DNA from 3 places in the Nocardiopsis sp. NPDC049922 genome. Region 3 is predicted to be linked to each of the others. Evidence: riboswitches for the same ligand, from Rfam matches in the RefSeq annotation. Region 3 holds a riboswitch; each other region holds the start of a gene.
The links. Region 3 has a riboswitch for cobalamin ahead of metE (5-methyltetrahydropteroyltriglutamate--homocysteine S-methyltransferase). Riboswitches for the same ligand answer to the same signal wherever they lie in the genome.

Region 1: it holds a riboswitch for cobalamin, as region 3 does, so the genes downstream of both, AB0I72_RS21925 (ribonucleoside-diphosphate reductase subunit alpha) here and metE (5-methyltetrahydropteroyltriglutamate--homocysteine S-methyltransferase) in region 3, are expected to answer to the same signal.
Region 2: it holds a riboswitch for cobalamin, as region 3 does, so the genes downstream of both, AB0I72_RS08920 (CoA-acylating methylmalonate-semialdehyde dehydrogenase) here and metE (5-methyltetrahydropteroyltriglutamate--homocysteine S-methyltransferase) in region 3, are expected to answer to the same signal.

The regions. Positions count from the first base shown of each region.
Region 1 covers NZ_JBFAME010000013.1:54,807-64,702, reverse strand. The annotation lists gene fxsT (FxSxx-COOH system tetratricopeptide repeat protein) at 1-2,814, shown strand, start outside; gene AB0I72_RS21945 (DUF397 domain-containing protein) at 2,852-3,130, opposite strand; gene AB0I72_RS21940 (CU044_2847 family protein) at 3,212-3,532, shown strand; gene AB0I72_RS21935 (hypothetical protein) at 3,692-3,901, opposite strand; gene AB0I72_RS21930 (ribonucleotide-diphosphate reductase subunit beta) at 4,094-5,176, opposite strand; gene AB0I72_RS21925 (ribonucleoside-diphosphate reductase subunit alpha) at 5,310-7,871, opposite strand; cobalamin riboswitch at 8,025-8,218, opposite strand; gene AB0I72_RS21920 (hypothetical protein) at 8,503-9,075, opposite strand; gene AB0I72_RS21915 (NYN domain-containing protein) at 9,103-9,896, opposite strand, start outside.
Region 2 covers NZ_JBFAME010000004.1:3,945-13,840, forward strand. The annotation lists gene AB0I72_RS08910 (sialidase family protein) at 1-939, opposite strand, end outside; gene AB0I72_RS08915 (TetR family transcriptional regulator) at 1,352-1,921, shown strand; cobalamin riboswitch at 2,052-2,186, shown strand; gene AB0I72_RS08920 (CoA-acylating methylmalonate-semialdehyde dehydrogenase) at 2,394-3,938, shown strand; gene AB0I72_RS08925 (acyl-CoA dehydrogenase family protein) at 3,953-5,092, shown strand; gene AB0I72_RS08930 (enoyl-CoA hydratase/isomerase family protein) at 5,131-6,213, shown strand; gene mmsB (3-hydroxyisobutyrate dehydrogenase) at 6,210-7,175, shown strand; gene AB0I72_RS08940 (DUF1801 domain-containing protein) at 7,238-7,672, opposite strand; gene AB0I72_RS08945 (bifunctional 2-methylcitrate synthase/citrate synthase) at 7,774-8,910, opposite strand; gene prpB (methylisocitrate lyase) at 8,926-9,819, opposite strand; gene AB0I72_RS08955 (MmgE/PrpD family protein) at 9,819-9,896, opposite strand, start outside.
Region 3 covers NZ_JBFAME010000002.1:240,851-250,746, reverse strand. The annotation lists gene AB0I72_RS05360 (polysaccharide deacetylase family protein) at 1-669, opposite strand, end outside; gene AB0I72_RS05355 (polysaccharide deacetylase family protein) at 843-2,429, opposite strand; cobalamin riboswitch at 2,652-2,864, shown strand; gene metE (5-methyltetrahydropteroyltriglutamate--homocysteine S-methyltransferase) at 3,009-5,300, shown strand; gene AB0I72_RS05345 (DUF3558 domain-containing protein) at 5,415-6,395, opposite strand; gene AB0I72_RS05340 (hypothetical protein) at 6,792-7,865, opposite strand; gene AB0I72_RS05335 (ATP-binding cassette domain-containing protein) at 8,320-9,276, shown strand; gene AB0I72_RS05330 (methionine ABC transporter permease) at 9,363-9,896, shown strand, end outside.

The DNA.
Region 1 (9,896 bases), on a different contig from region 3:
CGTGTCTTCCAGTGGCTGTCCAGGATCGAGACCGGTGCGCCCCGCGTTTCCGCTCTTGACGGTGAGGACGGCCTGGCCAGGGCCCTCCTGCCCGCCCTGTCCGAGATGCCGGGTGAGTACCGGCGGTTCGCCGAGCACCTGCGCGCCGCGCTCGGGGAACCCTCCGTCGACGGGGCCGACCACAGTCCACCGACCGCGACCGTCCGAGAGGAACCGACTCCGACCGTGACCGACACGCACACCTCCGAAACGGACCCCACCCCTTCGGAGCCCCTGGCCATCCAGCGTTCCCGGGAGAGGCGTCCCAGAGCGCGACGGCTCGCCAAACTCGGAGGCGTTCCCCCGCACAACCTCAACTTCACCGGCCGCGCGGAGATCCTCAGGCGGATCCACGACCTGATGTCGGAATCCTCCGGCAGCGTGTACCTGTTGGCGGGAGGCGGTGGGATCGGCAAGACCCAGATCGCGATCGAGTACGCGCACCGCAACCGGGACGGCTACGACCTGATCTGGTGGATCCCGGCCAACAGCGTTCCCGACATCCACCAGACGTACGTCGACCTCGCCAGGCACCTCGGACTGCCCGAGGACGGCGGCAATCTCGAGAAGACGGCCCAGAGGGTCCGCGACGTCCTGGAGACCGATCCCGAGGTCGGCCACTGGCTGCTCGTCCTCGACGACGTGGCGGACCTGAACTCCCTGGACACGGCCGAACTCCCCGTCAACGGACCAGGCGACATCATCATCACCTCCCGGGACCAGAGCTGGATCCCGGGCGGACGCAGCGAGGGCTCGGTCGTCCCCAGTCTCCAACCGGAGGAGAGCGTCGCCCTGCTCCGGAAGATCTGCCCCCATGGGCTGGAGAAGGAGGAGGACGCCCTCCGGATCGCCAACCGCCTCGAACACATTCCGCTCGCCCTGGCGCAGGTCGGCGCCTACCTCCGCGACTCCCTGATGACGGTGGACGACTTCCTCCACCTCATCCAGGACAAGTTCGACGAACTCGTCACGCACGTGGAACCGGACGGCTCGTACCCGCTCCCACTCGCCGCCGCGTGGAACATGCAGCTCGACGACCTGCGGCGCGCCACCGGTCCGGATCGGGCCATCAAGCAGATGGTGCGCGAGTTCGTCCAGCTCTGCTCGTTCTTCGGTCCCCGCCCGTTGGCGCGCACCCTGTTCCACCGGGCCCGGGGGCTGAGCTCCAACCCGCAGCTGGCCCGGATCCTCGGCAACGAGATGGAACTGTCCAAAGTGCTGCGCTATGTCGGCAGGCACAGTCTCGCCGAATTCGACCGGACCAAGCACACGTTCCAGATGCACGTCACCTTCCAGACGGTCGTCCAGCGGACGGTGAGCGACGAGGAGAGGGTGCGCTACCGGGACCTGGCCCACCGCCTCCTGGCGCAGAGCGATCCCCTCGGCCCCGAACTCCCCCAGAACTGGCCCGAGTACCAGCTGCTCTTCAGCCATGTGCAGGCGTCGGAGGCCTGGCGCAGCCACGATCCCCAGGTCCGCGGCCTGGTGCGCAACGTGATCACGTACCTGGTGGAGACCGGGAACGAAGGGTCGGCACTGGAACTGGCGGACCGTGCCATCGAAACCTGGTACGACGACACGGGACAGCGCTTCCGGGTCCAGCTGCTGCGGACCCGGCTCCTCCAACTGAGCGGCGACAACGAGACCGCCCTGGCGGAGGCGGAGCGGATGTACGCGGAACAGGCGGAGCTGGAGGGGCCGGAGAGCGAGGAGGCCCTGGAGGCCAGCCGGGCACAGGCCATCTCGCTGCACAATTCCGGTGACTACGGCCGGGCTCTCGCCATGTTCGAGGAGATCCACCGAATCCGGACCGCCCGATTCACCGAGGACGACGAGAACACCCTGGTCATCGCGCACGACATCGCCTCGTGTCTACGCCGTCTCGGAAGGTTCCAGGAGGCACTGGACCTGGATCGCCGGACCCTCGAACAGCGCACGTACCTGTTCAGCGCCAACGGCATCCCCACTCTGCGCACACAGATGTCGATCGGTCTGAGCCTGATGGCTCTCGGCCACCTGGAGAAGGCGAGGGAAACCCTGGAGGACTGCCAACGGCGGTTCGAGGCGATCGAGGCGGACGCCAGCACCCACACCCAGGAGATCCCCCTCCACCTCTCCGTGATCCATCGCAGGCTGGGCAACCATGAGAGCGCCCTGGAACTGTCCACCCGGGCGCGCGACGTCGCCGTCACGCGCTACCAGCCGCGCTCCAGGCAAAGACTGCACGTCAACAGCATCCACATGGTGAACCTGGCCTTCACCGGACAGGCGGAGGAGGCACGGGAGCTGGCCGAGGACCTCCTGGCCCACATGGGCCGGCGCTTCCCCAGACAGCATCTCTTCCCGTGGGCCTCCCAGGCCAACGCGGCGATCGTGTTCCGGGTCGTGGGCGAGTACGAGCGAGCGCACGAACTCGACCGCTCCGCCCTGAACGAGATCCGCCAGCTCTACCCGAGTGCGTCCGTCACCATCGCCGCCGTCGAGGTCAACCTGGGCAACGACCTCTTCGCGCTGGGAAGGCTCAAGGACGCCCGGGCCCAGGACGCGGCCAGCGTGGAGCTGTGCCTGGAGGTCCTCGGGGAACACCACCTCTTCCTCGCCACCGCCCAACGCAACCTGCTGATCAGCCGGAGAGCGCTGGGGGAGGAGGTCGACGAGGAGTGGAAGGCGCTGCGGGACCAGTACGCCGCCCAGTTCGGCCCCGACCACCGCTTCGTGACCACCATGGCGGACTTCTCACGGCTGGACACCGACATCATCCCGATGAGCGACTGACGCGGGACCGGGACCCGTGCACCGCACGGCAGGTCGTTCAGGCCAAAGAGGCGAGCAGCGACAGCCACTCTCGGGTGTGAAATCGCAGGACATGTCCGTCCGGGTGAACGGAGTCCCTGAACAGGACCCCCGGGGGCCTACGCAGGGAGGCCTCACAGCACGCGCCGGTGTTCGGCGACCTCGACGACTTGCGCCACTCAGTCCCGTCTCTTCCGTCCCGCCAGGTGGCCCGTACCCTGTCTCGCCCGGTCCTCACTGGTTCGTCCCACCGTTTCCTCCGCTCGGACGGCCGCGGAATCTCGCCTATTCCGGACATGTCCCATGATTTTACTTTCCGCCTCGGCTCACCGGAATACCAATACCCCCTCGAAGAATGCGTGAGGTCAGCGTGAACAAAGTGATCGACTTCGTCACCGATGACGGCACCGTGATCAGCGTCGAATCCGCGCCCGTCAGGCGTGAGGGCGCGGCCAACGTCGCGCGGGACGCCATGAGCATGCTCGGCGACAAACAGCTCGACTCGGTTCTGCTCCGGATCAGGAAGGTCGGCGAGGCCGTGTCCGCGCAGTTGACGGAACTCGCCTCATCCCGGTTCGCACCCACGGAGACGGAGGTGGAATTCGGGGTGAACGTGAGCGCCGAAGCCGACGCCGTGGTCGTCAAGGGCGGCGGCGAGGCCACCTTCAACGTCAGGATGACCTGGTCGAACGGCGGCTGACCCCCGTCGGGGGCTCCGGCGGTCCCCCAGGATCTCCCGACCCGGCTCCCACGATCCTCCGCCGACGGATCGGGGAGCCGGGGCCTCGCGGGTCAGTCCCAGTCCAGGCCGCCGGTCCGGTACGTGTGTGCCCGACGCGGATGGACAGCTGGGGCCTCGTCACAGATCACGCGCAGCGCCCCGAGGCCAGATCACGTCCACCGGCACCAAGCGGCCACGTGCGACCTCGACGGCGGTGCTGCCGCGTCGATCACTGCCCGCAGAGCAGGGCGCGGACCCGAGCACGTCGCCGAAGCTCGCCCACCAGCCGCGCCGGTCGCCTTCCTCGGCGAGGGTGGCCAGGGCCTCGCGTTCCTCAGGATTGGGCACGGTGGGCGACCGCACGTCTGACCCGCGACCGCGTCCCCGCACACGCACAAAGGGTGCCCCGCCTCCGAAGAGACGGGGCACCCTCGCGTCCGCCCGTGGGGCGGGGGAGGCCCGGTCGCGCCTACCGGGCCTCCTCTCGCATCGGCCCTCCGCCCCCTCCGCCGACGGGGAGGGAGGGCCGGGCTTCTCGGGTCAGTCCCAGTCCAGGCCGCCGCCGGTCTGGTACTCGATGACCCGGGTCTCGAAGAAGTTCTTCTCCTTCTGGAGGTCCATCATCTCCGACATCCACGGGAACGGGTTCTCCGTCTCGCCGAAGATGGGCGCCAGGCCGATCTGCTCGGCGCGGCGGTCGGTGATGAAGTGCATGTACTTCTCGCACAGCTCCGCGTTGAGGCCCAGCACGCCGCGCGGCATGGTCTCGCGACCGTAGGCGACCTCCAGCTCACAGGCCTCGGTGAGCATCGTGCGCACCTCGGCCTGGAACTCCTCGGTCCACAGGTGCGGGTTCTCGATCTTGATCTGGTTGATCACGTCGATGCCGAAGTTCAGGTGGATCGACTCGTCGCGCAGGATGTACTGGTACTGCTCGGCGATGCCGACCATCTTGTTGCGGCGGCCCAGCGAGAGGATCTGCGCGAAGCCGGTGTAGAACCACATGCCCTCGAAGATCACGTAGAACGCGACCAGGTCCCGCAGGAACGCCTGGTCCGCCTCGGGCGTGCCGGTGCGGAAGTCCGGGTCCTCCAGGTTCTGCGTGTACCTGAGCGCCCACGCGTCCTTGGCCGTGATCGACGGGATCTCCCGGTACATGTTGAAGAGCTCGCCCTCGTCCAGGCCCAGGCTCTCGCAGATGTACTGGAAGGTGTGCGTGTGCACGGCCTCCTCGAAGGCCTGGCGCAGCAGGTACTGGCGGCACTCCGGGTTGGTCAGCTGGCGGTACACGGCCAGGACGATGTTGTTGGCGACCAGCGACTCGGCGGTGGCGAAGAAGCCGAGGTTGCGCTTGAGCATCAGGCGCTCATCCTCGGTCAGGCCGTCCTTGGACTTCCACAGCGCGATGTCGGCCTGCATCGCGACCTCGGTGGGCATCCAGTGGTTGTTGCAGCCCGCCAGATACTTGTCCCACGCCCACGTGTACTTGAGCGGGAGCAGCTGGTTGACGTCGGCGCGGGCGTTGATCATCGCCTTGTCGTCGACGTTGACGCGCGCGGCGTCACGCTCGATCTCCCCGAGGCCGCTGGCGGCGCTGGCGCTGTGGTCGGGTGCTGTGGTCATGCTGCGGTCGCTTTCCGTTCTCCGGCCGGGCCGGACGTTGGTGATGCGTGATGTCTGGGGCGGGGGCCCGGCGCGGGGCCGCCCGCGGCGTGCGCGGACGGCCCCGCGGCGCGGAGCTCCCGGACGGGCGGGCCTACTGGCAGGCCTCGCACTCGGGGTCCTCGATGGAGCACGCCTGGCCCTCCACGATCTCGAACTCGTCCTCACCGGCGCCGGTGGGCACGGGGTTCGGAGCGGGGCTCGGGCTCGGGCTGGCCACCGGGGCCGGGCTGGCCACCGGGCTCGGGGCCGGAGCCGGGGCCGAGCCGGAGGACACGGCGTTGAGGCGGCCGTCCGTACCCTTCAGGGTGCTCTTCTCCACGTGGGTGGCGCTCTGCGAACGCAGGTAGTACGTGGTCTTCAGACCGGAACGCCACGCGCGGCGGTACAGCGTGTCGAGCTTGCGACCGCTCGGAGCGGCCATGTACAGGTTCAGAGACTGCGCCTGGTCGATCCACTTCTGACGGCGCGAGCCGGCGTCGACGAGCCAGTTCGGGTCGAGCTCGAAGGCCGTCGCGTACAGCGCCTTCAGGTCGTCCGGAACCCGGTCGATGGCGCCCAGGCTACCGTCGTGCAGCTTCAGGGCGGAGACCATGTCGTCGTCCCACAGACCGCGCTCCTTGAGGTCGCGCACCAGGTACGGGTTGACGACGGTGAAGTCGCCGGACATGTTCGACTTGACGAACAGGTTCCGGTAGACCGGCTCGATCGACTGGCTCACGCCGGTGATGTTGGCGATGGTCGCGGTCGGGGCGATGGCCATCACGTTGGAGTTGCGCATGCCGGTGGTGCGCACGCGCTCACGCAGCGAGTCCCAGTCCAGGGTCTCGCCCCGGTCCACGTCGAGGTCGCCTCCGCGCGCCTCGGCGAGCAGCCGCAGCGAGTCGATCGGCAGGACGCCCTTGCTCCACAGCGAGCCGTCGAAGGTCTCGTAGGAACCGCGCTCGGCCGCCAGCTCCATGGACGCCTCGATGGCGTAGTAGCTGATCAGCTCCATGCTCTCGTCGGCGAAGTCGACCGCGCCCTCGGAGGCGAACGGCGTGCGCAGCTTGAACAGCGCGTCCTGGAAGCCCATGAGGCCCAGACCCACGGGGCGGTGGCGCATGTTCGCACGGCGCGCCTCGGGGATCGTGTAGAAGTTCACGTCGATGACGTTGTCGAGCATCCGCACGGCGGTGCGCACGGTGCGGCGCAGGCGCTCGGCGTCCAGACCGTTGGGGCCGGTGTGCTGGGCCAGGTTGACCGAGCCCAGGTTGCAGACGGCGACCTCGTCGGCGCTGGTGTTCAGCGTGATCTCGGTGCACAGGTTGGAGGAGTGCACGACGCCCGAGTGCTGCTGCGGCGAGCGCAGGTTGCACGGGTCCTTGAACGTGATCCACGGGTGGCCGGTCTCGAACAGCATGGTGAGCATGCGGCGCCACAGGTCCACGGCCTGGACCTGCTTGAAGACCTTGACCCGGCCCGCCGCGGCCTCGGCCTCGTAGTGGGCGTAGGCCTCGGCGAACTCGGCCCCGTACGTGTCGTGCAGGTCGGGGACCTCGTCCGGCGAGAAGAGCGTCCAGGTGCCGCCCTGCTCCACACGCTGCATGAACAGGTCCGGAACCCAGTTCGCGGTGTTCATGTCGTGGGTGCGGCGGCGCTCGTCACCGGTGTTCTTGCGAAGGTCGAGGAACTCCTCGATGTCGATGTGCCAGGTCTCCAGGTACGCGCAGACCGCGCCCTTGCGCTTGCCGCCCTGGTTGACCGCGACCGCGGTGTCGTTGGCGATCTTCAGGAACGGGACGACGCCCTGGCTCTTGCCGTTGGTGCCGCGGATGTGCGAGCCCAGGCCGCGCACCGGCGTCCAGTCGTTGCCCAGGCCGCCCGAGTACTTCGACAGCATCGCGTTGTTGCTGATGCCGTGGAAGATCGACTGGAGGTCGTCGCCGACGGTGGTCAGGAAGCAGGAGGACAGCTGCGCGCGCACCGTGCCCGAGTTGAACAGGGTGGGGGTGGAGGCCATGAAGTCGAACGAGGACAGCAGCTCGTAGAACTCGATGGCGCGGGCGTCCCGGTCGTCCTCGTTGAGGGCCAGACCCATGGCCACGCGCATGAAGAACGCCTGCGGCAGCTCGTAGCGGACCTCGTCGCTGTGCAGGAAGTAGCGGTCGTAGAGGGTCTGGATGCCGAGGAAGGTGAAGTTCTCGTCCCGCTCGGGGCGCAGGGCCGCGCCCAGGCGCTCCAGGTCGAACGTGGCCAGCGCCGGGTCGAGCTGGCCGAGGTCGATGCCGCGGCCGACGTAGGCGGCCAGGTAGGCCGGGTAGCGGTCGGCCATCTCGGACTGGCTGGCGGCCTGGGGGGAGCCGGCGATGAAGGTGAGGGCCTCGCGGCGGAGTGTGTCCAGCAGCAGGCGGGCGGCCACGTAGGAGTAGTCGGGGTCGACCTCCACGAAGCTGCGGGCGGCCATGACCAGGGCCAACTCCACCTCGGCGTCCGAGATCCCGGGGTAGAAGCCGCGGCGCGCCTCGGTGAGGACCTTGTCCGCCGAAACACCGGTGAGCCGCGCGCAGGCCTCGGTTACGACGTGCTCGATCCGGTCGACGGCGGCGGGGGGCGCGGCGTCGTGGGTCGGCTCGGGCCGAACGGATGCGGGCACGGCCTCGACGTCAAGGGTCATACAGCGGCTCCAACCTCGGTAGAAGAGTCCCGGCGGGGAGGGACACGAGAAACACGGCCACGGCACACCGGTGGGCCGACACGCTCAGTGCGCGTGGTCATCGTGACCGGTGGGTCGCGGTGGCCCGCTCTCGAAGCCCCGTCGTCGGCGCACGCTCCGGTGCGCGCCGGTGGCAGGTCCCCGGGCTCGTGGTCGGTCTCCTGAGCGTCGCTCCCCGGGGGTCTCTCGGGGGATCCCAGTACGTGTGCGGAGTCCGATCCCACTCGCCGCTGCGGGCAGTCCCGGATGCGCACCGGGTTCCCTCTCGCCTCACCCCGTCGGGGTGAACCACCAGCGGGACTAGATACTACATCTTGGGGATGGGACGTTGGAACACCGCAAGATGATGGCGTGTCATGGATTTTTCCCAGGAGTCGACCGCGACGGAGGGCACGTCGGCGGCGTGGTATGGGGCGCGCGAACATGCCCGCTTCATGGGGGTTTGGACCATCGATTCGAAGGTGTGCGCGACCGCGACCCGACACAGCCTAGGGGCCCGCGAGCGGTGTGACGCACCAGGCGCGTCAGAAAGCTCACGACACGCGCCGCAGGGCCGCCCGCGCTCGGCGCGGCGTGCCGAACGGCGGCGGGGTCAGTCGGTGTCCAGCAGGCCGTCCAGGTCGTCCTCACCCAGCCCCAGGTCGGTGCGGACACGGAACCGCATCCGTAGGAGTTCGTCGAGCAGATCGCGCACGTACGGCGAGGCCGCGGCGTCCATGTGGGCGCGGATCCCGACGGTCGCCCAACGCTCGGCGCCCGCCAGGTCGTCGTGCGCGTACAGCACCTCGGCGATGTGCACGTAGGTGGGCAGGCCGAGCACCGGCTCGCCTTCCAGTCGTTTGAGCTGCGCGTAGGCCCGATCGGTCTCGTCCAGTTGCAGCAGGGCGCCCGCGCTCAGGGCACGCGCGTCGATCACCGTCGGACCGCCGTCGTCGATCGCCCGCTGGTAGGCCGCGCACGCGTGCTCGTACTCCTGGGCGATCTCCCACTGCTCACCCGCGCGCACGAACAGCTCCGCGCGGGTGATCTCGCTCCCGGCGTCGACCCGGTTGGCCAGGTCCTGCAACTGGGCGGCGACGGGGCCGTGCTCACCCGACCGGACGGCGTGGAACTCCATACGGTCGAGATCGGCCGTCGTCACGTGGGTCAACCGCATCGCCCCCATCCCCTAACTCGCGCTCCCGCGCGCCAGTCAGGGTCTGGCGCGCTCCAGCGCCTGCCAGAACCCCTGGCGCAGTCCGTCCCGGACCTCGTCCCTCAACAGGTGGTCGATCGGCAGCGAAGAGCCCTGGAGCAGACGCGCCTCCAGGTCGGAGGGCATCCGAGGTCTCCGGGCGAGGACCGCCTCGACCCACAGGGCGGGCGCCTCGCGCGCGATCGACTCCGCGAAGTCGTTCCCTTCTTTGTGTGCGACATGCACCGCATCGTCAACGGTATGCGCGGCGGCGCGTGTCTGCTGGGGATATCCAGGACTGGGACCGGGTTCCTGGTGTCCCCGTCGGCCGAAGTGGCCGTCATGGTCGGGACCAGTACGCGGCGGACCCCCGTATCCGGGAGCCGCCCCGCCGCGGCGTGCGGCGTCAGTTTCCGTACTGGTCCCATAGGTAGGGTTTGCGTCGTTCGCACCCCCGAAACCCGGTGTGTCGCCCGGACCGAAACGCGGGTCCGCCTGGGGTGGCGGCCCACTTCTCTGCGGCGGTGGGTGCCCCTGGGGGGTGTCTGAGGCGAACGATCGCTGGGGGCCGGTCCCCGCGGCGAAGGACCGCTGCGGCCCCGTACCCGCGGCGAACGACGGCTGTGGCCCGGTGCCGCCCGCGAAGGACTGCTGCGGGCCCGTCCCGTTGGTGAACGCGGGCTGGGACCCGGTCGCCGGGTGCTGGTGGGCGCCCGGCCCGACCTGCCCCGGAGCCGCTCTGCCGGGCAGACCGTACCCGTTCTGCTCGGCGCCGTGCGCGCCCGGGTCTCCACCGGGGTAGGCGGCCTGGC
Region 2 (9,896 bases), on a different contig from region 3:
GATGCCGAAGTAGGGTCCCTGGGGCAGCCCCTCCGTCATCGCCCGCCAGCTGTCCCCGCCGTCGTCCGTCCGGTACACGCCCAGCCTGTTCCCGGGCGGCAGGTGCACCTCCTGGCTGAGCACGGGGAAGTTCAGCGCGGTCTCCGGCCGCCGCGGATGGGCGACCACCGCGAACCCGAAGTTGGAGGGCAGCCCCTTCTCGATCGCGGTCCAGCCCTCGCCCGCCGGATCGCCGCTGCGGTAGACCCCGTGGTGGTTCTGGAGGTACATGACGCCGTCCGGGGCCGCCGCGACCTTGTGGACGCACTGCCCGAACTCGGGTTCCTCGTCGGGCAGGAAGACGGCCGAGACGCCCCGGTTGGCGGGCGCCCAGCTGGCTCCGGCGTCCCGCGTCTGGTACACGCCGCCCGTGGACATGGCCACGGTCATGCCGTCCGGTGACCGGTCGCCCGAGGCCAACAGGCCGGGGAGGACCGTGTGGATCGCGCCGCCGCCCGCGCCGGGGAACCACTCCGCGCGGTGCGGGTGGTCCCACAGGGCGCGCACCAGCCGGAAGCTCAGCCCGCCGTCCGTCGATCGGAACAGCGCGTGCGGTTCGACGCCCGCGTACACCACCCCCGGCTCCTCACCGAAGGCGATCTGCCAGACGCGGGTCAACGAGCCGTCGGTGTCCTCCGGGAAGACGATCGGCGCCGCGTCGGGCTCACGCCAGGTCGAGCCGTCGTCGCTGTACCAGACGCTGGGGCCGTAGTGCGAGCTCTCGGCTCCCGCCAGGATCCGACCGGTGTGCGGGTCGATCCCCACCGCGTACACCGAGTCCATGCTCGCGTAGTCCGCCGCGTCCAGCCGGTGCGGACCGGCCACCTCCCACGCGCGCCGATCCTCGCTTCGCGCCGTGAAGAGCCCCTTGCGCGTGCCGATGACCAGGAGATACGTCATAACCAACTCCAGGGGTGTGATTCAGGTCTCCTACTGTGTCACACGGGTCCGACATTGGGCGGCGGGCAACACGCGGCACTACAGTTAAGAAGCCTGACTATTCACTTGCGGCAGAATTCTGGTCCCGCCGGAAAAGTCGGCGGCATAACCTCCGTGAGAGGGGAACCACATTCCATGCCGGTCAGCTTCGTCCGCACCAAGAGGTTGTCGATCGGCACCGGTTCTGCCATAAAATTCCAGGCCAACCGGAACATGTGCGTAGGGCTCCTGGCCGTGCCCGACGTCCGTGTCCACAACCGCTTCGGCCAGACGACTTCCCGCTACCCGCGTGCTCACTGAGCGTTTCGGGACCACAGTCCTAATGGTCCCGCGTCTCACGGAGAACCGGCTTTCCACTCGATAGGGTCGACTCATGCACCACCCCCCGGACACGCTCCACGCTCGTAAACGGCGTAAGGCCCGTGCGTTGATCGTGTCGGCCGCCTTCCAGCTCTTCGCCGAGCACGGATTCGACAACGTCACGGTCGCGGCGATCGCCGAACATGCTGAAGTGGGACGAACCACCTTCTTTCGGTACTTCGGTGACAAACAACAGGTGCTGTTCGCCGATGACGCGGCCGAGGCCGACCGCATGTGCGCCTACGTCCGCGAGAAGGCGCCCGTGGGGGACGACCTGCGCGCCGCCGTCCAGCTCCTCCGCGAGGCGGGCCCGCACACCACCCAGCCCCCCGAACGCGCGCGCGTGCTGTCCCGCCTCCTGCGCGAGAGCGACGACCTCCGGTCGCGCCACCTCCTGATGCAGCAGTGTCGGGCCGACAAACTGGCCAACGCCCTGGTGGAGACCGGCACCTCGGAGACCGTGGCGGTCCTCGCCGCCCAGCTCGCGATGGCCTGCGAGCTCACCGCGGCGCGGCTGTCGGGCGCCCCCGAGGGACTGCCCGCCCACCTGGACGAGGCCCACAAACTCCTCGCCGACCGCTAGCGCTCGGAGCGGCCGACGCAGGGAGGTTCGTGTCCCCGGCCTCCCTGGCCGCCGCCCCAGTCGCCGCCGGGGTGGCCCCCGTCTCACTTTTCGTGTGATTCAGCTCACGCTCACCCGGTTCTGGATTTACTTGGACGTCCAACTATATGGTGGGCGTCACAGAGCCGCGGCGCGGGCAAGCCGGTGCGGATCCAGCGCGGTCCCGCCACGGTGACCGGGGAGCGCCCCGGAAGCCAGGACGCCGGCCGCGGTTCGATGTCCGTGTGATCCACGAGGATGGAGCGAGCACGCATGGCACCGGCACGCGCGGTCCGCCCCAGGCACGCGCCGCCGTCTGGGTGAGCCGTCTGGGACCGCGCACCGTGAACCCGGCCTCCCGACACCCCGGGACACCGGCCGGCCGCACACCACCGCGGCCCTGTTCCCCCATGCTCCGCGCATCGCTCCGCCTCCAGACGAGAGCTGGTTTGCCATGGTGACCGACCACAGCGCGCCCCGCGACCCCGACCCGGCCGACGAGCCCCGCGAGTTGACGCACTTCATCCACGGAAAGCACGTTCCCGGCCGATCCGACTCCTTCGGCGACGTCTACGACCCCAGCACCGGCGCCGTCCAGGCCCGCGTGCCGCTCGCGGGCCGCGCGGAGACCGAGGCCGCCATCGCCGACGCCGAGCGCGCCCAGCCCGAGTGGGCCGCCTGGAACCCGCAGCGCCGGGCCCGCGTCCTCCTCCGCTTCCTCCAACTCGTCGACGACGAGCGCGAGAGCCTCGCCCGCCTGCTCTCCTCCGAGCACGGCAAGACCGTTCCCGACGCCCACGGCGACATCCAGCGCGGCCTGGAGGTGGTCGAGTTCGCCGCCGGGATCCCGCACCTGCTCAAGGGCGAGTTCACCGACAACGCCGGCACCGGCATCGACGTCCACTCCCTCCGCCAGCCCCTGGGCGTCGTCGCGGGCATCACGCCCTTCAACTTCCCGGCGATGATCCCGCTCTGGAAGGCCGCGCCCTCCCTCGCCTGTGGAAACGCCTTCATCCTCAAGCCGTCCGAGCGCGACCCCTCCGTCCCCCTGCGCCTGGCCGAACTCTTCCTGGAGGCGGGGCTGCCCCCGGGCGTGCTCAACGTCGTCAACGGCGGCAAGGAGAGCGTCGACACGCTCCTCACCGACCCCCGCGTGGCAGCCGTCGGGTTCGTCGGCTCCACGCCCATCGCCGAGTACGTCTACACGACCGCCACCGCGCACGGTAAGCGCGCCCAGTGCTTCGGCGGGGCGAAGAACCACATGATCGTCATGCCGGACGCCGACCTCGACCAGGTCGTCGACGCCCTGATCGGCGCGGGCTACGGCTCCGCGGGCGAGCGCTGCATGGCCGTCTCCGTCGCGGTCCCGGTCGGTGAGGAGACCGCCGACGCCCTGGTCGCCCGCCTGAAGGAGCGCATCACCGGCCTCCGCGTCGGCGCGTCCCACGACCCCGACGCCGACTTCGGGCCGCTCGTCACCCGCGAGGCCCTGGAGCGCGTGGAGGGCTACGTCGACCTCGGCGTCACCGAGGGCGCCGACCTGGTCGTCGACGGCCGCGGCCACACCGTCCCGGGCCACGAGAACGGGTTCTTCACCGGCCCCAGCCTCTTCGACCGCGTCACGCCCGACATGCGGATCTACCGCGAGGAGATCTTCGGCCCGGTGCTCTCCGTCGTGCGCGCGGACACCTACGAGGACGCCCTCCGCCTGCCCAGCGAGCACGAGTACGGCAACGGCGTCGCGATCTTCACCCGTGACGGCGACACCGCCCGCGACTTCTCCCAGCGCGTGAACACCGGCATGGTCGGCGTCAACGTGCCCATCCCGGTGCCCGTCGCCTACCACACCTTCGGCGGCTGGAAGCGGTCGGGCTTCGGCGACCTCAACCAGCACGGGCCCGACTCGATCCGCTTCCACACCCGCACCAAGACCGTCACCTCCCGCTGGCCGTCCGGGGCCAAGGAGGGCGCGAGCTTCACGATCCCGGTCATGAAGTGAGCGGAGCCGCCACCATGACAGCACTCACCTCCGACCAGCTCATCCTGGCCGAGACCGCCCGCGACTTCGCCCGCGAACACCTCGCGCCGCACGCCGTAGAGTGGGACCAGACCAAGCACTTCCCGGTCGACGTCCTGCGCAAGGCGGCCGACCTCGGCCTGGGCGGCGTCTACGTCGCCGAGGACTCCGGCGGCTCCGGGCTGACCCGTCTGGACGGCGTCGTCGTCTTCGAGGCGCTCGCCACCGGCTGCCCGTCCATCGCCGGGTACCTGTCCATCCACAACATGGTCGCGTGGATGATCGACCGCTACGGCGACGACGACCAGCGCGCCCGCTGGCTGCCCGACCTCTGCTCCGCCGAGACCCTCGGCAGCTACTGCCTCACCGAACCCGGTGCGGGCTCCGACGCCGCCGCGCTCGGCACGCGCGCCGTCCGCGACGGCGACCACTACGTCCTCACCGGCACCAAACAGTTCATCTCCGGTGCGGGCACCTCGTCGGTCTACCTCGTCATGGCCCGGACCGCGGACGACGGGGCCTCCGGCGTCTCCGCGTTCATCGTCCACCGCGACGACCCCGGCCTCTCCTTCGGGGCCAACGAGACCAAGATGGGCTGGAACGCCCAGCCCACCCGCCAGGTCCTCCTCGACGGGGTCCGCGTCCCCGCCGACCGCCTCCTCGGCGACGAGGGGGACGGCTTCCGCATCGCGATGAACGGGCTCAACGGCGGGCGCCTCGGGATCGCCGCGTGCTCGCTCGGCGGCGCCCAGGCCGCCCTGGAGGCCAGCACCGCCTACCTCACCGACCGCGAGGCGTTCGGCGGCCCGCTGATCAACGCCCAGGCGCTCCGCTTCCGCCTCGCCGAGATGGCCACCGCACTGGAGGCCGCCCGGTCCCTGCTCTGGCGGGCGGCCGCGGCGCTCGACGCCGGGTCCCCCGAGGCCCAGCACCTGTGCGCCATGGCCAAGCGGTACGCCACCGACGCCGGGTACGACGTCGCCGACAGCGCCCTCCAGCTGCACGGGGGGTACGGGTACCTCACCGAGTACGGCATTGAGAAGATCGTCCGCGACCTGCGGGTGCATCGAATCCTGGAAGGGACCAACGAGATCATGAGCCTGATCATCGCTCGCGGACTCACCGGGGCCGCCTGATGTCCGAGACACCGGCGACGCCGTCGACGAACGGGCCCGTGACCGCCTCCGCCGAGCCCGACGCTGAGGTCCTGCTCCGCGTCGAGGGGACCCTCGGCCGCGTCACGCTCAACCGACCACGCGCGATCAACGCCCTCAACCACGCCATGGTGCGGGAGATGGACGCCGCCCTCACCGCGTGGGAGAAGGACGACGCCGTCCGCGCCGTGCTCATCGACGGCGCCGGCGAGCGCGGCCTGTGCGCGGGCGGCGACATCCGCTCCATCCACGCCAGCGCCAGGGAGGCCGGGCGCGAGGCCGCCGCCTTCTGGCGCGACGAGTACCTCCTCAACGCCCGCATCGCCCGCTTCGCCAAGCCCTACGTCGCCCTGATGGACGGCGTGGTCATGGGCGGGGGCGTGGGCGTCTCCGCGCACGGGGACGTCCGCGTCGTCACCGAACGCTCGACCGTCGGCATGCCGGAGGCCACGATCGGCTTCGTCCCGGACGTGGGCGGCACCTATCTCCTCTCCCGGGCCCCGGGCGAGACGGGGACGCACCTGGCCCTGACCGCCGCACCCGTCGGCCCCGGGGACGCGGTGTACACCGGCCTCGCCGACCACTACGTCCCGTCCGAACGGCTCCCGGACCTGACCGACGCGCTCACGAAGGCCGCCTCCGCCGCCGACGTCTCCGACGCGGTCGGCCGGTTCGCCGAGACCGCCCCGGCCGGCGACCTCGCGGGCGCCCGCCACTGGATCGACGCGTGCTACTCGGCCGACACCGCCGAGGAGATCGTCGACCGGCTGCGCTCCCACGGCGACCAGGACGCCGCGCGCGCCGCCGACGTCATCGAGGGCAAGTCGCCCACCTCGGTCAAGGTCATCCTGGCCGCCCTCCGCCGTGCCCGGGAGCTGCCCACCCTGGAGGCGGTCCTGGAGCAGGAGTACCGCGTGTCCTGCGCCACGCTGTCCTCGCCCGACCTGGTCGAGGGCATCCGGGCCCAGGTCATCGACAAGGACCGGAACCCGAAGTGGACGCCGGACCGCCTGTCCGCCGTGTCGGACACGCACGTCGCACGCTTCTTCCAACCCGCACCGGACGGGCCGCTGGGGCTCGTCGACGAGGGGAGCCGCGCATGACCGCCGTCGCGTTCGTCGGACTGGGCAACATGGGCGCGCCCATGGCCGCCAACCTCGTGACCGCCGGGCACGAGGTCACCGGTTTCGACCTCGTCCCCGAGGCCCTCGCCACGGCCGCCGAGGCCGGTGTGCGCACGGCCGGGAGCGCGGCCGAGGCCGTCGCCTGCGCCGAGGTCGTCATCACCATGCTGCCGAGCGGGCGGCACCTGCTCACCGCGTACAACGGCGTCGACGCCGAGGGGAACGGGCGCAAGGGCACCGGCCTCCTGGCCGCGGCCCGCCCGGGGACGCTCTTCATCGACTGCTCCACGGTGGACGTGGCCGACGCCCGCACCGCCAACGCGGCGGCCGTCGCCGCCGGTCACCGCGCCGTGGACGCCCCGGTCTCGGGCGGCGTCATGGGCGCGACCGCCGCGACGCTCACCTTCATGGTGGGCGCCGAGGCCGCCGACTTCACCGACGTGGAGCCGCTGCTGTCGTCGATGGGGCGCAAGGTGGTGCACTGCGGCGGGCCCGGCGGCGGTCAGGCCGCGAAGATCTGCAACAACATGGTGCTCGGGGCGTCGATGATCGCGGTCAGCGAGGCGTTCGTGCTCGGCGAGCGGCTCGGCCTGACCCACCAGGCGCTGTACGACGTCGTGTCGACCGCGTCGGGGCAGTGCTGGTCGCTCACCACCAACTGCCCGGTTCCGGGACCGGTGCCGACCAGCCCGGCCAACCGGGAGTACAAGCCGGGGTTCGCCGCGTCGCTCATGGCCAAGGACCTGGGCCTGGCGGCCAACGCGCTGCGCGACACGGGGGTGGAGGCCGAGATCGGGCTGCACGCGGCCCGGATCTACACGGCCTTCGCCGAGGAGCTCGACACCGAGCGCGACTTCTCCGCGATCGTCAACGCCATCCGCGAGCGCTCCGGGAATCCGGACGGCGAGGGATCGGACGGGTCACCGGACGACCACTCCTGACCGGCCGAGCCGTACCGACCGACCGCCTCCGCGCCCGCCGGGCGCGGAGGCGGTCCGTGCTCTCAGGTGCGGTGGTACGCGGCGACGAAGTCGTCCACCGGGTAGCGCGCCACCCAGTCGCCCACCACGTCCACGGGGACGTCGTCCAGCTTCCTGAACCGGACGCACGACTTGCCCATGTCCAGCTTCCTGCCGGTCGCCCGCCACTGCTCGGCGAACTCGTCCTGGCGCTCCTCGCAGTACACGCTCATCAGGTACAGGGAGTAGTGCCGCTTCTGCGCCGCGAGGCCCACGTAGGACAGCGGCTGGCCGTTGTAGGTGTCGGGGAAGCGCTCCAACGGGACGTAGTAGCCGATCATCCCGTACAGCATGCCCTCCTCGTAGCCGGGCGGGAGCCGGTCGAGGATGACCCGGCGGATCGCGCGCACGACCTCGGCCCGGTCCTCGGGGAGTTCGGACAGGTACTCGTCGACCGTCGTCGCCTGACTGGACACCATGCCCCCAGCCTAGCCACGGGCCCCGACACCGACGGCGTGGCGCGCCCGCCCCGGGACTCCGGGGGCGGGCGCGCCACGCGCCGAGGGCCGAGCGTCGGCGGTCAGCCCGCCAGCCGCTGCGCCGGGAGCGGGACCGGACGGCGGCCGGGACCGGTGTAGTCGCTCAGCGGGCGGATCAGCGCGTTCGCCTGGCGCTGCTCCAGGATGTGCGCCGTCCACCCGGTGACCCGGGCCATGACGAACAGCGGCGTGAAGGTCGGGATGTCGAAGCCCATCAGGTGGTAGGCGGGCCCGGCCGGGTAGTCGAGGTTCGGGTGGATGCCCGTGCGCTCGAACATCGCCCGCTCCAGCGTCCGGTACAGCTCCATGAGGTCGTCGGCGCCCTTGAGCGCGGCCATCTCCTCCAGCGCGGCGCGCATCGTCGGCACCCGGGAGTCCCCGTGCTTGTACACGCGGTGCCCGAAGCCCATGATCTTGCGCTTGTCCGCCAGCGCCCGGTCCAACCACGCCTCGACCCGCGCCGCGCTGCCGATCTCCTCGAACGTGTGCATCACGGCCTCGTTGGCGCCCCCGTGCAGGGGGCCCTTGAGCGCGCCGATCGCGGCCGTCACCGAGCTGTAGATGTCGGACAACGTGGACGTCACCACGCGCGCGGTGAACGTCGACGCGTTGAAGCTGTGCTCCGCGTACAGGATCATCGACGTCTCGAAGCAGCGGACCACCTCGGTGGCGGGCACCTCGCCGAAGCACATGTGGAAGAAGTTCTCGGCCAGGTCCAGCCCGGGGTCCGGCGGGATCGGGTCCAGGCCCCGGCGCCGCCGGTGGTCGGCGGCCACCACGGCGGGCAGCTTCGCCATCATGGTCTCGGCCTTGATCCGGTCGGCCTCCGGCGAGCCGTCGTCCTCCGTGGGGTCGTCCGCGCCCAGGTAGCTGATGGCGGTGCGCAGCACGTCCATGGGGTGCGCGGTCTCGGGGAGGTACCGCAGCAGGTCGAGGGTGTGCCGGTCCAGCGACCGGCGGGCGCTCTCCCTGGCCCGGAACGCGCGCAGCTCCGCGGCGTCGGGCAGTTCGCCGTTCCACAGCAGGTAGGCGACCTCCTCGAAGGTGCACGAGGCGGCCAGGTCCTGCACCGGGTAACCGCGGTAGGTCAGCGAGTTGGAGGCCTCGTCGACCATGGAGATCTCGGTGGTGTCGACCACCACCCCGGCCAGGCCCTTGTGGATCGCCGTGTCGGTCATGCTCACCACATCCGTTCAGATCGTGAAGTTGTAGACATCGCCGTCGAAGGCGTTGTAGGCGGGGTAGTCGAGCAGTTCGTACAGGCGGGCGCGGGTCTGCATCCGGTCGACGATCCCCGCCTGGGTGCCCTCGTCGCGCAGGGTGCGCAGGCCCTCCTCCACGGCGCCCATGGCCAGCCGCAGGGTGGTGACGGGGTAGATGACCATGTTCATGCCGAGCGACTCCAGCTGTCCGGCGCCGAGCAGCTCGCTCTTGCCGAACTCGGTCATGTTGGCCAGCAGGGGCACGTCCACGGCCTCGCGGAACGCCTCGAAGTCGGCGGGGCCGCGCATCGCCTCGGGGAAGACCATGTCGGCGCCCGCGTCCACGTACGCCTTCGCCCGCTCGATCGCCGCGTCCAGTCCCTCGACGGCCGCCGCGTCCGTGCGCGCGCAGACGACGAAGCCGTCGTCGCGCCGCGCGGAGACGGCCGCGCGAATCCGGCGGACCATCTCCTCGGTCTCCACCACGGCCTTGCCGTCGAGGTGGCCGCAGCGCTTCGGGTTGACCTGGTCCTCCAGGTGGCACCCGGCCAGCCCCGCGTCCTCCAGGGCCTGCACGGTGCGGGCGGCGTTCATCGGCTCGCCGAAACCGGTGTCGGCGTCGATGATCGTCGGCAGATCCGTCACCCGGGCGATCTGGCCGCCGCGCGTGGCCACCTCCGGCAGTGTCGTCAGGCCGATGTCGGGCAGGGCCAGATCCGCCGCGATGACCGCGCCGGACACGTACGCCCCGTCGAAGCCGAGCTCCTGGATGAGGACCGCCGTCAGCGGGTTGACCGCCCCGGGGACGCGCAGCAGGCGGCCGGAGGCGAGGTCGTCGCGCAGGCGGCGGCGCTTGTCCTGGGCGAGCGTCCTGGAGTGCAGCATCAGAAGATCCCCTTCGACACGGTCAGGTCCCGCGGCGCGGTCGCCTGGTCCTCGGTGAACGTCAGTCGACCGACCTC
Region 3 (9,896 bases):
GTCCGGCGGGTGCCCCTCGCGCACGGGCGACAGGTGGCCGTCGTCGAACTCCACGACGAGGTCGCCCTCGGTGTTGAACCCGATCGAGTCGTAGCTGGCCCGGATCGGCAGGAGGCCCTCGACGTCGACGTCGGGGTGGTCCGCCAGCTCGGCCCGGAGGATCCTGTTGAGCTCCGCCAGCTCCTCCTGCCCGGCGATCAGCTCCGAGGAGTAGCGGGTCAGCCCGGTCGCGGCGTCGTACCAGTAGGTCTCGTAGCCCTGCCGCAGTCCGTGCAGGTCCTCCTCCGTGCGGATCAGGCGCACGCCGAGCACTCCGTCCCCGGCCGCGACGACCTCCCAGTCGACGGTCAGGCTCACCGGGTCGCGGCTGGCGCCCCGGAAGTCGAGCACCTCCCGGTCGACGAGCCGCGCGAGCCCGTCGGCGAAGGCCGGCGCGCCCTCGAACTCCGGGTAGGCGACGGTGACCGCCAGGCCCTCGGGGACGTACGGGTGGTCGGCGAAGTCCGCGGCGTCGCCGGTCCACTCGGAGACGGGTCCCTCGGCCGCGTCCAGGACGACCGCGATCCGGTCGGCGGCGCTCGCGTCACTCTCGGGGGTCGCGCACGCCGTGGCGGTCAGCGACACCGCGGCGATGACGGCGCCGGGCCAGCGGAGGCCGACCCGTCCCACGTCAGGGCCGTGGACGTTCGGAATCTGACGTGCTCGGGTCGACTGCTCCACCGGACGTGCTCACCCCTGCCGGACGGTTGGCGGTTGATGGCAGCAACATAGGTGACCTGGGCCACCCGGCTGGGGCGGTGTCCACATGTGGTCACCCCCCTGGCGCGGGCGGCGCGGTCGTGTCAGTCTTCGCCGTGCTCCTCGTCGGCCCCGTCCGCGTGCTCGTGGCCCTCGTGGTCGGCCCCGGCGTCCTCCTCCGGGTGGCCGTCGTGGTAGGCGGAGCCCGGTGTGGTCGTGCCCAGCAGCTGGGAGACGGTGACCATGGTGTATCCGCGGGCGTCCAGCTCACGGATGATCTGGTGGGAGGCCTCGACGGTGGTGTCGTGGATGTCGTGCATGAGGATGATGGCGCCGTCGGACGCGCCGCCCAGGGCACGGCGGGTGACCACCGAGGAGTTCCGGTCCTTCCAGTCGTTGGTGTCCACGCTCCACAGGATCTGGGCGAGCCCCATCTCCTCGGTCAGGGAGGCGACCCCGTCGTCGGTTGCGCCGTAGGGCGGGCGCATCAGGTCCATGGTGTAGCCGGTCTCGCGGTACACCTGGGCCTGGACGGTCTCCAGTTCATCGCGGGCAGCGCCCTGGCCCAGGGCGGACAGGTCCGGGTGGCTCAGCGTGTGGTTGGCGATCTCGTGGCCCTCCGCGTAGGCGCGACGCACGATCCGGGGCTGCTCCATGACCGGGACGCCGGTCACGAAGAAGGTGGCGCGGGCGTCGTACTCGGCGAGGGTGTCCAGCAACTCGGGGGTGCGTCCACCGGGGCCGTCGTCGTAGGTCAGCGCCACGCACCGGGTCTCCGGGTCGGAGCAGTCCACCTCGTCGTCGACGGGCGAGATCACGCCCGGCCGCTCCTCGGTGACACCGTCCTTGTCCGCCTCGGGACGCTCGGCCACGGCGAACGCCTCCACGCCGACGGTCGCGGCGTCACGGGCGCGCACGCCCAGTTCCGACAGCAGCGGTTCGGCCTCGTCGCGTTCGACGACCACGTGCACCGGCCCGGCGTCGGGCGCCGCGACCTGCCCGGCGTCGAACTCCACGACCAGGTCGCCGTCGGGGTTGAAGCCCACCGAGTCGAACAGCGCCGCCACCGGGAGGACGACCGACGCGTCCACGTCGTCGGGCGCCCGGTCCCGGACGAGCCCGGCGAGCTCGGCCAGTTCGTCCTGCCCCGCGATCAGTTCGTTGGAGCCGTGCGCCAGTCCGGTGTCGGTCTCGTACCAGTAGGTGGTGTGGCACTCGCGCGAGCCCTCGGAGTCGGTCTCGGTGCTGGTCATGCGCACGCCGACCGTGGTGCCCTCGGCCGCCGTCAGGTCCCATGCGGCGGTGTAGGACTCCGCCCCGGGGTTGGCCGCCTCGAAGGCCGCGACGTCGGTGTCGAGGGCGCGCGAGAGGAAGTCGGCCAGCGGTTCGGCGTTGGGCAGGACCGGGTAGGTCACGGTCGCGGCGATGTCGCCGTCGTAGGACAGCTCGGCCTCCTCCACGTCGACCACGTCCGCCGGGTCGACCACGGTCAGCCGGTCGGGCTCGCCCGTGGCCGGGGGCGGGGCGCTCTCCTCCGCCGATCCGTGCGCGGCGTCGTTGGAGGCGAGCTGGCCGGGCCCCCACACGGACCGGGCCGCGAAGAACAGCAGTCCCGACAACACCACCAATGCGACGAGGGCCGTGACGAGGGGGCGAAGGACGGCCTTGGCCCGCGGGGATTCTTTGTTCACCTGGGGTACTCCACGTTCATCGTCAGACGAACGTTCGCGGGGGCGGCGGGGGAGGGCCGTCCGCGCGTAACGCTTGTGTCGGGTGTGATGCGCGCCAGACGGCAGGGGTTCACGGCGGGATGGTGCGCGAAGAATGGGGTGTCCACACCAGGTGCAGGGGTGTGAGGGGGTCTCCCTATACTTGCACTCGTGGAAGGTACGCGCTCCACTTCCGAGCCGGGTGTCACCGGTGGGGAGTGTGGTGCGCGTCGCAAGAGGGAACCCGGTGGGAATCCGGGACTGCCCCGCAGCGGTATGTGGGAACGACAGTCGCCAAAAGCACTGGTAATCCGGTCGGTTTGGTCGGAAACTGGGAAGCGGTGACCAGTAGGTCGTCGGTGCGCGCACCGGCGGTGCCCACGAGTCCGAAGACCTGCCTCCACCCGGCGGCGCACCCGTGCCGCCGGTGGTCCCGTGCCCCGAGGGAGGGCCGAGGTCGGTGGCGAACAGGTGCGTGTCCGCGGAACGCCCCTCGGCGTGGCCTGCCCTCGGAGTCCCCTCGCGGTCGGAACCCGGCTTTCGACGAGGGAGAGAAGCTTCATGACCACGCCACCGGCCGCGAAGGCGGCCGTGCGCTCCACGGTGCACGGTTACCCGAGGATCGGCCCGCGCCGCGAACTCAAGCGCGCCAGCGAGTCCTACTGGAAGGGCCGCACCAGCGCCCAGGACCTGGACGCGGTCGCCGCCGACCTGCGCAGGGGCGTCTACGCCCAGCTGCGCGAGGCGGGCGTCGACGACCTGCCGTCCAACACGTTCTCGTACTACGACCACGTGCTCGACACGGCGGTCCTCTTCGACCTGGTGCCGTCCCGCTTCGCCTCCCCGGCGACCGCGGAGGACCGGGACGAGCAGCTGCGCCGCTACTTCGCCCTCGCCCGGGGCGTGCAGGGCGCGCCGCCCCTGGAGATGACCAAGTGGTTCGACACCAACTACCACTACCTGGTCCCCGAGCTCTCGCCGAGCACCCGTCCCCGCCTGGTCGGCGACAAGCCGGTCGCCGAGTTCCGTGAGGCGGCCGAGGCGGGCTACCACACCCGTCCGGTCCTGGTCGGCCCGCTGACCTTCCTCCTCCTGGCCAAGGCCGCGGACGACGCGCCCGAGGGCTGGGCGCCGATCGAGCTGCTCGACCAGCTCCTGGACGCCTACGCCCGCCTGCTGGCCGACCTCAGGGCGGCCGGGGCCACCGAGGTGCAGCTGGACGAGCCGATCCTGGCCACCGACGAGGGCCGCGCCGCCGTCGACCACCTGGAGCGCGTCTACCAGCGCCTGGGCGGGCTCACCGACCGTCCCTCCCTGCTGGTCTCGACCTACTTCGGTTCCATCGGCGCCGCCGCGCTGCGCGTGCTCAAGGACTCGCCGGTCGAGGCGGTCGGCCTGGACCTGGTGACCGACGCCGAGGGCGTCGACGACCTGGTCAAGGTCTCCGGACTGGGCGGCACCCGCCTGGTCGCCGGTGTCGTCGAGGGCCGCAACGTCTGGCGGACCGACGTCCCCGCGGCGGTGGCCACGCTCGGCACCCTCCTCGCCCTCACCGACGAGCTGACCGTGAGCACCTCCTGCTCGCTGCTGCACGTGCCGATCGACCTGGACGCCGAGACCTCCCTCGCCCCCGAGCTGCGCGCGGCCCTGGCCTTCGCCAAGCAGAAGGCCGAGGAGGTCGCCCTGCTGGGCCGCGTCCTGTCCGAGGGCGCCGAGGCCGAGCACACGGGCCGGGAGTCCGACGGAGCCGACCCCGCGTTCACCGACGCTCGGGTGCGCGCCCGCCTCGACGCGCTGGGGCCGGAGGCCTCCGAGCGTCCGCAGGACCGCGACGTCCCCACGGACACGCCGCTGACCACGACCACGATCGGGTCCTTCCCGCAGACCGCCGAGCTGCGGCGGGCGCGCGCCGCCCACCGCAGGGGCGAGCTGGGCGAGGAGGAGTACCGCCGGATCCTCCGCGAGGAGGTCGACCGGGTGATCGCGCTCCAGGAGGAGATCGGCCTGGACGTGCTCGTCCACGGCGAGCCCGAGCGCAACGACATGGTGCAGTACTTCGCCGAGCAGCTGCGGGGCTACGCCACCACCGAGAACGGGTGGGTGCAGTCCTACGGTTCGCGCTGCGTGCGCCCCCCGATCCTGTACGGGGACGTCTCACGCCCCGAGCCGATGACGGTCGAGTGGATCACCTACGCCCAGTCGCGCACCCAGAAGCCGGTCAAGGGCATGCTGACCGGTCCGGTGACGATGCTCGCCTGGTCGTTCGTCCGTACCGACCAGCCGCTGGGCGACACCGCCCGCCAGGTCGCGCTCGCCCTGCGGGACGAGATCGCCGACCTGGAGCGCGCCGGGATCCGCCACATCCAGGTGGACGAGGCGGCGCTGCGGGAGCTGCTGCCGCTGCGCGAGGAGCAGCGGGCGGCCTACCTGGACTGGGCCGTGGGCTCGTTCCGCCTGGCCACCTCCGGCGTCGCGTCGAGCACGGTCATCCACACGCACATGTGCTACTCCGAGTTCGGCCTGATCGTCGGTGGGATCGAGGCGCTCGACGCCGACGTCACCAGCGTCGAGGCGGCCCGCTCGCGCATGGAGCTGGTGGAGGACCTCGGCCGCCGCGGCTACAAGCGGGGGATCGGCCCCGGCGTGTACGACATCCACTCGCCGCGCGTGCCGTCGGTGGAGGAGATCGAGGCGTCGCTGCGCCTGGCGGTCGCGCACATCGACGCGGGCAGCCTGTGGGTCAACCCGGACTGCGGTCTCAAGACGCGCGGGTACGCCGAGACCGAGCAGGCCCTGCGCAACATGGTCGAGGCGGCCAGGCGCGTGCGGGCCGACCTGCCCGGCGCGAACTAGGCGGGACGGGCGCGGGGCGACGAGCGCGCCCCGGACACGGACACCGACGCGCGTCCGCACGCGCGGGGGCCGCGGCGATCTCCGCCGCGGCCCCCTGACGTGTCCGGGGTGGGATCAGGTGCCGACCAGGGCGAGCGCCGCGGCCCCGGCGTTGAGCATGATCTCCTCGGTGTGGTCGGGCAGGACCAGGTCCTCGGGGCTGCCCTCGGACAGCAGCGAGGGCATGATCTGGTACTCGATCCGGATGTTGAGGTTGGCGCTGCGGACGAGCAGGACCGCCTGGGGGACCTCGTCGCCCACGTAGTCGTACCGCGTGACCACGTATCGTGCCTGGTCGCCGAGGTCGACCTCGCGGTCGTCCTCGACGCCCTCGGCGAGGTAGAGCGAGTACTCGGTCGCGCCCGTGACGTCCTGCCTGGCGGCCTCGAAGTCGCTCGTGGCCTGGTCGACGGAGTCGGCGGCCGAGTAGGGCACGGAGTAGGTCAGGCGCAGCGAGGCGTAGTCGTCGGGGCCGTTGCCCTCGGGCGCCTCGGCCAGCGTGCTGGAGCACCGGGCGGTGGTGTCCTGGACGGACTTCTCGGCGGCCTCGGTGAGCAGGAAGTCGGAGGTCACCTGCTCGGTGAAGGCGTCGCAGGGCTCCGCGGGCACCGCGTAGGGCGGCTCGCCGGCCGGGGCGGCGTCGGTGTCGGGCGCGGCCTCGGCCGCGTCGTCGTCGGTGTCCTCGGTGGTCACGGTCGTGTCGTCGGCGACCGGAGGGGTCGAGGAGCCGTTGGTCACGAGCGTGACCAGGACGGCGATCACCAGGACGACGATGATGACTCCGCCGACGATGACCACCCACAGGCCCGCCTTGCTCCCCCCGCCGCCCGAGGGCTGGGGAGGGGCGTACCCCTGGCCGCCGTAGTGCTGCTGCGCGCCCCCGTACATCCGCTGGTCCCCGGGGTATCCCGCGCCGTAGCCCGGCTGACCGCCGGTGTTCGGGTCGTACGGGGCGCCCTGCGGGGGCTGGGGCTGGCCGTAGGGCGGCTGGGCCCCGTGGTCACCGCCGCCGTACGGGTTCTGGGGCGGCTGGTTGTAAGGTCCGTTCTCGCTCATGGCTCCCCTCGCCCGGTGGTGTGCTGTGTCGGTGACGCCCGAGAGCGCCGATGGGTTCGCGCGTCCACCGCGGAGCGGGGCCGCCGAGGGGGCGAGGCGGCGGTCCGGGAACCGCGGGGGAGGGCCGCCGATCGTACCGGCCCGCGGGCGAGGACGGGTGGCGTGGGCGGGCGATCCCCGGTGTCGTGAGGAGGCTCCTGGCGCCGGGGCGGGGTCCGCGATCCGTCGGACGCGGACGTCCCCGCAGGCCAGGACCGGGACGTGGGCAATCCTAGCCGCGGGAGGCGCCCGAGGGGCAGGCGGGATACCGGACGGGTGGGTGAATCGTCACCGTTTCGTGTCGCCCACGTGGAACCGGGCGCCTCGGGGGCGTCGTGGCCGGTTGCGGCCACCGGCTCAGAACATCGAGATGTGCACGTGGTCGAAGTGGTTCTCCGTGACGCTGCCGCGGTCGGCCATGTCACGCCAGCCCTCGCCGCCGCGCCGGATGTCCCAGATCTTCTGCCGGTAGATGATGTACATGATCCCGAAGTCCTCGGCGTTCTCCTTCGCCCACTCGGCGATCTCGTACCCGCGCTGGACCTGGTCCTGCGACGGCATCTGGCCGTCGCCGTCGACCATGAAGTCGCAGGCCCGGCCCTTGGGGTGCTCGCCGACCACGTAGCCGCCGACCGCCCGGTAGCAGCCCGTCCCGCCGACGTCGTCGCCCGGGCCGAACCGGGCGACGACCTCGTCGCGCATCTGGCGCGTGCGGGGGGTGATGTTGTCCGGCGGCTCCATCGGCTGGTTGGGGTGGTCGGCGATCATGCGCTGCACCTCGCGCCGCTGGTCCTCCAGCTCGTCCAGGTCCTCCTGCACCTGGGCCAGCCGCTCCTGGGACTCGGCCTGGGCCGCCTCGTCGCGTTCCAGGGCCTGGTCGAGCTGCGTGATGAGGTCGTCGTGGGTGGAGGCCAGGTAGTCGATGATCACCGCGCGGTCGATGATCTCCTCCGGGTCGGAGTCGACGAAGAGCGACATCGAGGGGTCGATCCCCTGGCCGGTGTAGGCGGCCACCGCCAGCGAGCGCACCTCGGCGCGGGCGGCCTCGACCTCCTCCCGGGAGGCCGCGGCGCTGGCCTCGGCGGTCTCGGCCTCGTCCATGACCGCCTCCATGTCGCGCAGCTCGCCCTGGAACTCCTCGGTGAGCGAGTCGGCCCGGGAGCGCAGGGTGTCCATGTCCTCCGGCTCACGCGGCGCGACCGTCGCTCCCGCGCTCTGCGGGACGGTCGTCAGGAGGGCGGTCAGGGCGATGGCCAGGGCGCTCGCGGTCACGCGTCCGGGGCGGGCGGAGGGGCCGCGCCGGGGCAGGAGGTCGGCCAGGACGTCGTTCCACGTCCATGCGCGGGGTTCCGGCGCCCAGAAATCGGCGTACGGGTCGTTCCCGGACGCACGGGCGGTACCGTCCTCGCGGATCGGGTCGTCGGACTGCACGATGTGGTCGCTCCTCGGGCCCGGAACGTCCCCGGTCGGGGTGTCGGGCGCTCATGCTGGTGTGTCCCGGGGCGGGTGTGGGGACCGCCCGGGCCGGAACCCTCGCTACACGCGGTCGTTCGGGGCGAGAGTCACGGGATCGTCATGAGTGTAGGCGCGACCGTGTGGATTCGGAAAAGGCACGGTCAATTGCACATAACACCGAAGCGTGCAATGTGGTCAAAATAACCTGATCGCGGACACCGAATCCGCCGACCGGACCTGTCCGCACGTGGTTGGCTTGGGGGCGGTGACGGCTCGCGCGCGCTCCGGCGCGTCGTCCCCCTCCGGCCCCCGGGCCCTCCGTACGCTCGGACGCGGGCGTCCAACCCGCGCTGAGTCCCGCCCCGGGCGATCCCCACGGGCGCCGTGACACCACCGCTGAGACGTCGATGGGAAGACCGTGATTGACGCAGTGGGCCTGCACAAGGCCTACCGGTTGAACAAACACCGGGTGACCGCCCTGAACGGCGTCGACCTGCGGGTCGAGCCCGGGGAGATCTACGGTGTCGTCGGGCAGAGCGGCGCGGGCAAGAGCACCCTGCTGCGCTCGGTGAACCTCCTGGAGCGCCCCGACTCCGGCACGGTCTCGGTCGACGGCCAGGAGCTGACCGCGCTGCGCGGGTCCCGACTGCGCGCCGCGCGCCGCACGATCGGCATGGTCCACCAGCACTTCGCCCTGTTGTCCTCGCGCACGGTCGCGGGCAACGTCGGCTTCCCGCTGGAGGTCGCGGGCGTGGACCGCGCCCGCCGCCGGGCCCGGGTCGGCGAGCTGCTGGAGCTGGTCGGGCTCGGCGACAAGGCGCGGGCCTACCCGTCCCAGCTCTCCGGGGGGCAGAAGCAGCGCGTGGGCATCGCCCGCGCCCTGGCCTCGGCTCCCAAGGTCCTGCTCAGCGACGAGGCGACCTCCGCCCTGGACCCGGCCACCACCGAGTCCATCCTCGCCCTGCTCGGCCGCCTGCGCGACGAGCTGGGGCTGACCATCCTGCTGATCACCCACGAGATGGACGTGATCAAGCGGATCTGCGACTCCGCGGCCATCATGGAGAGCGGGGAGTTCCGCGAGTCCGGCCGCGTCCTGGACCTCATCGGCACACCGGGCTCGCTCCTGGCGCGGTCCCTGTTCCCGATCCCCGAGGACGGCGGGCCCGACACCGTGACCGTCACCTACCCGCGCTCCTTCGACGAGCCGCTGATGTCGGAGCTGACCCGCCGCTTCGACGTGGACGCCAACATCCGCGGCGGCGGCGTGGAGCGCGTCGCCGGACAGTCCGTGGGCCGCCTGAGCGTCGACGTGCGCGGCGCCCGCCGCGCCGAGGCGCTCGCCTTCCTCTCCGAGCGCGGCCTGCTGGTCGAGGAGGCCGGACAGTGATCACCCCCGCCCTGACCCTCGCCTCGGCCGCCGAGCCCTCGGGCCCGGCGGACGCCGTGGCCGACTTCGTCCTCGCCTGGCCCGCGATGTGGCCGGACCTGTGGCTGGCCACCATGGACACCGTCTACATGGTGTGGTGGGCGACCGTCTTCAGCGTTCTGTTCGGCCTGCCCCTGGGCGTGCTGCTGGTGGCCACCGACCGGGGCGGGCTGACCCCGGCCCCGGCGGTGCGCGCCGTGCTCGGCGCCGTCGTCAACGTCGGCCGCTCCCTGCCGTTCATCGTGCTCATGGTCGCGGTGCTCTCCCTGACCCGCTTCCTCGTCGGCACGACCCTGGGCCCCACGGCCGCGATCGTCCCGCTCAGCATCGGCGCGATCCCCTTCTTCGCGCGCCTGGTGGAGACCGCCGTGCGCGAGGTCGACCGCGAGGTCGTCGAGGCCGCGCACGCCATGGGCACGCGCAAGCTCACCATCGTGGGCAAGGTGCTGCTGCCCGAGTCGCTGCCGGGCCTGGTCGCCGGTCTGGTGATGACCGTGGTCACCCTCATCTCCTACTCGGCGATGGCCGGCGCGATCGGCGGCGGGGGCCTGGGCGACCTGGCCATCCGCGAGGGCTACCAG